DNA from 3 places in the Paenibacillus sp. OAE614 genome. Region 1 is predicted to be linked to each of the others. Evidence: a T-box and tRNA genes for the amino acid it is inferred to sense, from the RefSeq annotation. Region 1 holds a T-box; the other regions hold tRNA genes.
What was found. A T-box is a leader RNA that pairs with one kind of tRNA and senses whether it is charged. The one in region 1 lies ahead of leuS (leucine--tRNA ligase), so its partner is inferred to be a tRNA-Leu.
Positions count from the first base shown of each region.

Region 2: it has a tRNA-Leu gene. The T-box ahead of leuS (leucine--tRNA ligase) is inferred to sense a tRNA for this amino acid. The anticodon was not compared.
Region 3: it has a tRNA-Leu gene. The T-box ahead of leuS (leucine--tRNA ligase) is inferred to sense a tRNA for this amino acid. The anticodon was not compared.

Region 1 covers NZ_JBEPOD010000001.1:4,742,725-4,746,001, forward strand. The annotation lists gene leuS (leucine--tRNA ligase) at 1-1,188, opposite strand, end outside; T-box leader at 1,299-1,534, opposite strand; gene ABIE48_RS21905 (helix-turn-helix domain-containing protein) at 1,713-3,277, shown strand, end outside.
Region 2 covers NZ_JBEPOD010000001.1:1,212,481-1,215,757, reverse strand. The annotation lists gene ABIE48_RS06115 (N-acetylmuramoyl-L-alanine amidase) at 1-489, shown strand, start outside; gene ABIE48_RS06110 (divergent polysaccharide deacetylase family protein) at 464-1,372, opposite strand; tRNA gene ABIE48_RS06105 (tRNA-Leu) at 1,548-1,632, opposite strand; gene ABIE48_RS06100 (YhjD family protein) at 1,835-2,296, shown strand; gene ABIE48_RS06095 (hypothetical protein) at 2,356-2,571, opposite strand; gene ABIE48_RS06090 (hypothetical protein) at 2,945-3,274, opposite strand.
Region 3 covers NZ_JBEPOD010000001.1:1,119,989-1,123,265, reverse strand. The annotation lists gene ABIE48_RS05645 (MFS transporter) at 1-520, opposite strand, end outside; gene ABIE48_RS05640 (AraC family transcriptional regulator) at 679-1,608, shown strand; tRNA gene ABIE48_RS05635 (tRNA-Leu) at 1,738-1,822, opposite strand; gene ABIE48_RS05630 (glycoside hydrolase family 65 protein) at 2,005-3,277, opposite strand, start outside.

The DNA of each region.
Region 1 (3,277 bases):
GGTGTGCAATCCGTTCAGCGGGCCCGAGTTCACATGCTCCCCGTCCCCGGTGTAAGCTTCCTCCTGCACATTTCCGCCTTTGACCACTTCCACGATGTTCAGGCCGAATTTCTTGGCGAATTCCCAGTCGCGGGAATCATGTCCCGGCACCGCCATAATGGCTCCGGTTCCGTAACCTGCCAGCACGTAATCCGCAATCCAGATCGGCAGCTTCTCGCCGCTCACCGGATTGACGGCATAGGCTCCGGTAAACACACCGGTTTTGTCTTTGGCCAAATCGGTGCGCTCCAGATCGCTCTTGCGGGCTGCCTGCTCCTGGTAGGCCTTCACCGCATCCTTCTGTTCAGGCGTCGTAATGCGCTCTACCAGCTCCTGTTCCGGAGCGAGCACGCAGTAAGTAGCGCCAAACAGCGTGTCGGGACGGGTCGTAAATACCGTCAGCTTGGCGTCATGCCCCTCGATCTCGAACTGCACTTCAGCGCCCTTCGATCTTCCGATCCAGTTGCGCTGCATATCCTTCAGGCTTTCGCTCCAATCCAGGTCATCCAGATCTTCCAGCAGCCGGTCGGCATACTCGGTAATCTTCAGAATCCATTGGCGCATCGGCTTGCGGACGACCGGATGGCCGCCGCGCTCGCTCTTCCCGTCGATGACTTCCTCGTTGGCCAGTACGGTACCGAGGGCTTCACACCAGTTCACAGGCACTTCGGCAACATAGGCGAGGCCGCGTTTGTACAGCTGGATGAAAATCCACTGCGTCCATTTATAATATTCCGGATCGGTCGTGCTGATCTCGCGGTCCCAGTCATAAGAGAAGCCGAGCGACTTGATCTGACGCCGGAACGTGTTAATGTTCTTGATCGTGATTTCCCGAGGGTGCTCGCCCTTATCCATCGCATGCTGCTCCGCCGGCAGGCCGAATGCGTCCCAACCCATCGGATGCAGCACGTTATAGCCCTTCATCCGTTTGAAGCGGGAGACGATGTCCGTCGCCGTGTACCCTTCCGGGTGGCCGACATGAAGCCCGGCTCCGGACGGGTAAGGAAACATATCCAGCGCGTAAAATTTCGGCTTTTCAGGATCCTCTGTCGTCTTGAATGTGTGATGCTCATCCCAATACTTCTGCCATTTCGGTTCAATCACCTTGTGCTGGTAGCCCTGGCCTTGAACCTGCTCTTGGTTACTCATGCTCATTTGCCTCCTAAAATGCGCCCGCTGCCCGCCCGTTATTCCGGGACGGCACGGCGCTCGTCTTTCATGTTTGCAACAAAAAAACCTCTCATCCATAGCGTATCATCGCTAGGGACGAGAGGTTTGATTCCCGTGGTACCACCCTAGTTAGCGGAGGACATGCTTTATCCCCGCTCCCTTTGCACCCTTAACGCGGGTGAATCGATGATCCTTGACGCGTTCTGCACGCGCTTCACATCATAGCTCAAAGGCGAGTTCATCCCAAATCGTCAACCGGCTTGCACCCACCGCCGGCTCTCTGTATGACATCCCTGGAACTAGTACCCCTTATCATCGCTTCATTTGCAGTTTTTCATGGTTGAAACATTGAACCATATTATATATAAAAAAATCCATCGAGTCAACGTATCCAGCCTGGCGGACAAGCCCCGCTTTTCCCGCCAAAAAACCCGCCAGCCGGAATTATTCCATGTCCGATAGTGAATTTTTTGTTATGATTGAACCAAAGGGAGGCGGAAAGTTTGAAGCGTAACTTCAGAAGGTACTTGAAATCGAAGCTTTTTTTGAAATATATATGGTCTTATCTGTTTATTTTGCTGCTTCCTCTCGTTTTTGTAACCGTCTTCATCTATCAAAGCGCCGCGGGCAACCTCCGGGAGGAAATCGAGCAAAGCCATCTGAACCAGCTGACGCAGGCGGAAAGCATCGTCGACGGCCGGATGAAAGAGCTCGGCGACATCGCCTCAAGGATCGCCTACGACGACCGCCTGATCTCTTACCGGGTCCATGATCCGTTCTATTCCCGGGAGGCGATTGACGCCCTGGATCAATATAAGTCCACCAGCTCCATCATCGGAGATGTATTTTTATATTTTCATCAGGATGACCGGATTTACTCCTCGCAGGGGCTTAGCAGCCTGGACGTGTTCAGCGAGAAGTACATATTTCAGAATTGGTCCAAAGACAGCCTGATGGGCGATTTGAACGACGTGTCTTTTCCCACAATGCGTCCGGCGGACCGGGTGATCCGGGGCACTTACAGGCAGCAATCGCTGCTTGCCTACCTGGTGCCGATTACGCCGAACAGCCCGAATCCCCACGCAACGGTCATGTATTTGATCGATGAGTCGGAGCTCACGGGTCTGATCGACTCCATTCTGGGCAGCTACAAGGGGCTGGCGTACATTTTCGACAACCACGGACAGGTGCTGGCCGCCAACAATCACGGTGAAACGATCAACGGCCTGGACACGGGACATCTGTTTTCCCTCGATCCGGGCATTCACAGCGTAGAGCTGGGCGGAAAAGCGCATTCCGTCGTGTCCACCAAATCGGACATGAACGGCTGGACGTATGTGACGCTGATGCCGAGCGATCAGTTTTTCAGCAGCGTGCTGCACATCCGCAGCTTTATCATCATGCTGTTCAGCATCGTGGTACTGGCAGGCATCGGCATCGCCCTGCTTCTGGCCCGCAGACAATATCACCCGATTTCGGCCCTGGTCGATTTCGCCAATTCGAAGTCCAGAAACGACCGGGGAACGGGAGATGCGCTCCTTCCGGGCAATGAACTTGAGCATATCCGCTCCGCGCTGCAGGAATACAGCTCCCGTGCCGATCTGCAGGAACCGTACGCCCGGAACCATCTCCTGCTGAGACTGCTCCAGCAGGGAGAAGACCGGGAGCTCGAGCCGGATCTGCTGGAAGCCTTTAATATCCGGTTTGACCGTTCGCAGTTTTTTGTCATCGCCATGGAACGAGGCGAGCTTGCTGACCCTTCCCAGGATTACCAGGATTGGCAGACGCTCGCTTCCCTCCTAGCCGAAGTGGACATCCCCGGGCTCCGGGCATCCGCTTACAGCGTGGAGCTCCCGCGCCGGGACCAGATGGCCCTCATCGTCTGCTTTGACCCGCACCCGGCGATGGAGAGCTTCATTCATATGAGCCGGATCGTCGATGCCGTCCGCAGCAATATCCTGGAGGCGTTCGACTTTAACCCCATCATGGGGGTCGGCACCGGATATTCACATGCGGGGCAGCTTAATCAGTCGTTTATCGAAGCCTGCTCGGCGCTGGAATTCCATAC
Region 2 (3,277 bases), 3.5 Mb from region 1:
ATCGCCCAGAAGCTGTTTATGCTGCTGCGCAGCCAGGGGTACGACGCGGTCTTGAACCGGACGGCCGACTACGCCCTCAGCGATGACAATCACTGGCTCCGCAGCTCCTCCCGCCATAAACGCGATCTCGCGCAGCGCAAGGAGCTAAGCCATCAGCTGCCGACCCTGATCGTCGTGAGTCTTCACGTCAATTGGGGCCGCAATCCTTCAAAGAACGGGGCGCTTGTGCTTCACCAGAACGAAGGGCGCAGCGTCCTGCTTGCGGACAGCATTCAGCAGCAGCTTAACCCGCTGTACCAGACGAAGGGAAGCATCCGGCTGGGAAGCCCGTTTTACCTGCTGAACCAGGTCAAAGATCCTGCGGTTATCGTAGAGACCGGATTTCTCAGCAATGCCGCAGACCGGGCGATGCTGTGCAATCGGCGCGGGCAGCTCAAGATCGCGCAGGCCATCGCGAACGGAATCAACTATTATTTGACGGCAATATAGGCGCCGGCTTCCAATCCCAGATATCCCTGACAAGATCGCTGATTCCTACAAAAGATACGGAATTCTGCATACCGGTGATGCTTTGGCGAATGGCCTCAGCCGTCTTTTTCCCCTGCACGCCGACATGCCCGATCGTTACACAGTTCTGATGTTCGCTCGCCCAGGTTTCAACGGCTTTCATTTGTTTGCTGACATGACTGACGGTGTGCCGGTCGTCCAGAAATATGTTATTGGCCACCGGAGGCATTCCCATCTGAACGGCCAGCTTGCCGACAACGGAATGGTAGTTGGTCTTGCTGTCCACGAAGAACAACCCGCGTTCGCGGCAGACCTCCAGCACGATGGACATGATCCGTTCGTCTCCGGTAATCTTCGATCCCATATGATTGTTCATGCCGACCGCATACGGCACGTTGTCGATGGCCTCCTCCACCCGTTTGCGAATCTCCTCATTGCTCATATTGGAGGTAATGGCGCCGGGACCTAGCCACTTGGGATTGCCCTGCTTGGGCTCCATCGGCATATGGACAATGACGTCATGCCCCTGTTTATGAGCCAGCTCCGCGTCGGTTTTACTGGTAGGAAGAAACGGCATGATGGCCACGGTCAATTTAATCGGCAGGGACAGCATTTCTTCGGTTCCCCCTTGCCCGTTCCCGAAGTCGTCGATGATGATCGCAACCTTTTTATCCGGCTTCATGTCACTTTGCCGCTTGTCTGCCGCGGGCTGCTCCGCTTGCTCGTTGAAGACCCGCTCCGCCGCCAGTGATCGTTCCCCATCCGCGAGGGCGGTTTGACCAGAAAGCGCAACCGTAAGCGCCAGTCCCGCTGCCGCAATATTCCGACAGCCGTGATGCAGCTTATTGAAAGATGATGTACTCAAGCAACTTCCTCCTTTACTCGGTATCTCCACGATGTGGTTTCATTGTTTGAGGAAGTTGGAGGAATTATGTATAGCAAAAATCCCCGCTACTCCCCTCTCAGGAAAGTTACGAGAAATAACAAATAACACAAAAAGGCGTCCCCGCTGTTCAAAACGGGAACGCCTTATGTATGTATGCGGTCGAGAGGACTCGAACCTCCACGGGGGGTTAGCCCACACGGACCTGAACCGTGCGCGTCTGCCAATTCCGCCACGACCGCAAATCGGTCGGTCACTCTTTGAAAGAATCAATCTTTCGCGGCGACAAGATAGATCATACCATGCTGGACAGGTATAGTCAACACTTTTTCAAAAAAGTTTAATCTCCTCTTCATTCTAAACAATTTCCAGTTCCTATCTATTGAATAATCCAAGCATTTGCGGGTAAAATAAGAACATAAGTTCGTACAGGTGGTGATATGTATGGCAGCACCCGGCATGACGTCGGAAGAGGCATCGCTGATTAAGAGTTATCTGCTCCTGATTTTTATTCATAAAGTTTTCGAACGGGACATTCGGATTATGGAGGAGAGCGGCGTATTCAAGACACCCCAGTTGTATTCGGAACTGATTGTGAACGGCGACCGGCAGGCCGGCACGCTGCTCGCTGAAGTCAAGCGGGAAATGAGAAGACGCAAGATCCGGATCCTTCGAATCTTACAAGATGATACCGGGGTCAGGGCGGAATATTCCTGCAGAGGCTATACCGACGAAATGAATATTCTTTGGCCGGCTTTTCGTAACGAGATGCTCGTTCGGATGAGAGTTTATCTCGGGCTGGATCCTTTCTCTCCCGAAGACCGTTCTCTCCTACCCGTCTCTTCTTTTACTCACCATATGGACCACCCCGCTGCTCCCTATTTTCAGGAGGGCTCCAAACCATAAGAGCCGCCTGGAGTCCCCCCGATATGAACCAAGGGGAACCGAACCAGACGGCTCTGCTATTATTCCAGAGGGCTTTGACGCGGAGCGCTCGCAGGCTGGAAGAAGTAGTTCCGGTCCAGCTTGACCACTTTGCGGTTGCGGCGGCGGATCAGCACCTGGCTGCCGTCCCAAGCCACAACAATTCCGGTTACATCATTGCTTTCGATGCCGTCGCGAACCACCCGAACCTGCTCTCCGGATTGGCGGTACGCATCCAATTCCTCATCGCTGATCATCTCCAATCCTCCTTTGCTTTTGAAGCAATCTCTTCATGTAATGAACATGGATAAGTATATGCTTTTCCCGCATATCTTACAATGAAATCGGTGTGTACCGACCTTTATTATACACAAGACTGAGCGGGTTCCATGGCATTTTTCGTTAAAGTCATCCGGCATTATTAAGAAAAACGTCTATCGACGTACCTTCAAAGAAGACAGACCGCGTTTAAAGGTAATTTTTCTTGCAATATCAGGAAGCAATGCTCTGGCGTTTATACTTTTCTGATATTATAAGAAAGGACCAGCAGCCTATAGGCCGCTGATCCTGAATGTGTTGGTATAAAGGTGTGTATATTAATCAACTGAGTCTCTCGGTGACGCTCAGCCATTAACGTTGTGCGTGTTCTTTACTGTCGTTCTTCTCGTACCAATAATCGAGCACCGTCGACGACATCACCCGTTTTTCCAGATATTCAACTTGATGAGGGGTAAACAATTCCTTCCAGGAGAAGTCTAGCTCATCACACATGCCCACGATGGTCAGCAGTTCTGACCAGGCCACGTAGCGTTTATACCAAAAAAACTGAGGATGCTCTATAATATAGGGATAGAGGTCATCGAATTCGGTATGCTTGCAATCAAGCGCTCTTTCAAAGTGATCCTTTGCTTTGGCCAATTTATCAATGAAATACTGTTCGGTTACCGGTTCTTTCCCCATTGT
Region 3 (3,277 bases), 3.6 Mb from region 1:
TGCATATCGTCACAATCAACGAAAGTACGCCAATAAAAGCAAAGGTTGCCCGCCAGCCCCAAGCCTCGCCGATCAATGTCCCCAGCGGAACGCCGAGCACGAGGGCGCCACTGATCCCCATAAAGATCATTCCAATCGCACGCCCTTTTGCTTCAGGTGTCACAATCCCCGAAGCCAGGGTGATCGACAGAACGACAACAATGGAGCAGCTTGCCGCCAGAATAACCCTGGATAGCAGCAGCATCGTAAAATTCGGACTTAACATAGACATGATATTTCCAGCCGTAAACACCAGCATGGCGATGACCAGCAGCCTTCGGCGTTCAACCTTCGTAGTTAAAGCGATCAAGACGGGGGATCCTAAGGCGAAAACCAGAGAATACACCGAAACCAGTTGGCCGGCCACACCGACGGAAACGTGCAGATCCCTAGCGATCATATCCAAAATCCCGGCAATGACCAGTTCAACTGAGCCTACTGTAAAGGCAGCCAGCGCCAGAATGAAAATGCGCTTATCCATTACTCTTCCTCTCCTTTCTTTCAACCTGATTATGAACCAGCCGAAAAAAGCAGAGGTAGTCTAAAAATCGCAAATGATTGCCTGATTCTCTCAAAACGATTCATCGCTGGACCCAACAGGGTTTATAATGGACATAGATAAGGAGGGGAAAACAATTCATGCGGGATTTATCCAACCACGCCAATTCCTTGGTTTCGTATCAGAAGGAATTGTCCCTATTGATGGAAAGACATACGGACGGAGACGGCATTCACGAGACGCTCATTCCTTCCCTTTCCCTGATTCGCAGTTCGAAAACGACGTTCCCTTCGTTTTCGGTCCATGAACCGGAGCTGTGCATCGTCTCCCAAGGTTCGAAGGTGGTCATGCTTGCAGACGAGAGCTTTACGTATGGGCCGTCCAGCTATCTGGTCATCTCCCTGGATTTGCCCGTCTCCGCACAGATTATTGAAGCATCGCCTGATGTGCCTTATTTGTGCTTCAGGCTTAAACTTAACCTAAAAGATGCGTTGGACTTAGTAAACGAGGCGAATCCGGTATCCCGGAAGAAGCTCCGTTCGAAACGGGGGTTATTCGTGGAACAATCGACTGCTCCTCTGCTGGACGCGGCTGTCAGGCTTACACGCCTGCTCGATAACCCGGAGGATATACCGATACTGGCACCGCTCATCGTTCGTGAGATCTTATATCGGGTTTTGCAGGCAGAGCAAGGGGACGTATTAAGGCAAATGGCCTTGAGGGGAAGCAGCTCGAACCGGATTGCCGTGGTGGTAGAGCAGCTGAAGCGGGAATACATGGAGCCGCTGCGGATCGATGAGCTGGCGGCGGCTGCCCATATGGCCCCCTCCTCCCTGCACCGTCACTTTAAGGAGGTCACGGCCATGAGCCCGCTGCAGTACCAAAAGCAGCTGCGGCTGCAGGAGGCCCGCCGTCTCTTGTTATCCGAATCTGCCGATGCAGCGGATGTTGCTTTTCGAGTCGGTTACGAAAGTCCGTCCCAATTCAGCCGCGAATACGCCCGGCTTTTCGGCCTTCCGCCGATCAGCGACATCACGCGGCTTCGGGAGCAGTTAGGCCGGGTGCCCTGATCCAAGAGCCCCCGGCTCCAGTCTGTAATCACAATCCAGAAGAGAATAAAAAAAACGCCTATCGGCGTAAATAAACATAAAAATAGGATCATGCAATGCCTTTCAGCAATTACATGATCCTATCAACGATGCGGTCGAGAGGACTCGAACCTCCACGGGGGGTTAGCCCACACGGACCTGAACCGTGCGCGTCTGCCAATTCCGCCACGACCGCATATTCAGTTGGTCACGTTCGAAATGTTTTTTTCTTAGCGACAAGATAGATCTTACCATGGATCCATTATCATCGTCAAGCGTTTCGCCAAACTTTTTTTATAAAGTTGAAAAGCGGAGTCCGGGACGAATCTGCCGGGTGATTCCCCGGTCTCTCTCGTTCCAAAACTCCGCCGTGTTTCGTTACCTTCTGACCGTCTTCCCTGCCTCAAGGGTCAGCTCTTTCCCCTTGTGGCGGATCTGCAGCGGTTCACCCTCCAGAAGTCCATATCCCGTTCCTTCCGCGTCGACAAGCACCTCCAGAAGCCGGCCCTGGTTCATGATCCGGAAGCGGTAGCTCTCCCACTGCCCCGGCAGCGCCGGCGCAAATTCCAGCATGCCGTCTACCAAGCGCATGCCCGCAAACCCGTATACGATGGACATCCAGGACCCGGCCATGGCCGCCGTATGCAGCCCGTCCTTGGCATTCCGGTTGATGTCGTCCAGATCCATGCGCACCGTCCGGTCGAAATAAGCATACGCTTCTTCGAGTTCGCCGATCTCGGCCGAGACGATGCTGTGAATGCACGGCGACAGTGAGGAATCATGCGTCGTCAAAGGCTCATAGTAGCGGTAGTTCCGGATCTTCTCCTCCATCGTGAACCGTTCGCCGAGCAGGAACAGCGCCAGCACCAGATCGGCCTGCTTCAGCACCTGGTGGCGGTAGATGACGAGCGGATGAAAATGCAGGAGCAGCGGGTACTTGTCGGCCGGCGTGTTCTGAAAATCCCATTTGGCCTTCGCCAGGAACGTATCGTCCTGCGCATAGATGCCGAGTTCGGCATCATGCGGCACGAACATGTTCTGTGCGGCCCTGCCCCAAAGCGCGATTTCCTCGTCCGTCAGGCCGATCGCCGCCCGCAGGCGCTGATCTTCCGCCGGATGTGATTCCGCCAGCCAGCCGGCCACCTGCACTGCGTAGCGCAGCTGATCCTGCACCATAAGGTTCGTATAGGCGTTATTGTTGACGATGGCCGTATACTCGTCAGGTCCGGTCACGCCGTCGATGCAGAACTTTCCGTCGCGGGCGGGGTTGAAGTGTCCAAGGTCCAGCCAGAACCTCGACGTCTCAAACAACATTTCGGCGCCCTCATTCAGCAGGAAATCGGAATCTCCGGTGGCGGACACATACTGCTTGATCCCGTAGGCAATGTCCGCGTTGATGTGGGCCTGGGCCGTACCGGCCGGATAATACGACGAGTTCTCTTCCCCGTCGATGGTCCGCCAAGGGAACAAAGCTCCCTTCTGCGACATGACCCGGGCCCGTTCGCGGGCTTTGTCCAGCGTGGCGTAGCGGAAATGCAGCAGCGCCCTGGCAATATCCGGCCGGGTATAGGTGAAGAACGGCAGCATGTACATTTCCGTATCCCAGAAGTAATGGCCCTCATATCCTTCGCCTGTGAGGCCCTTGGCGCCG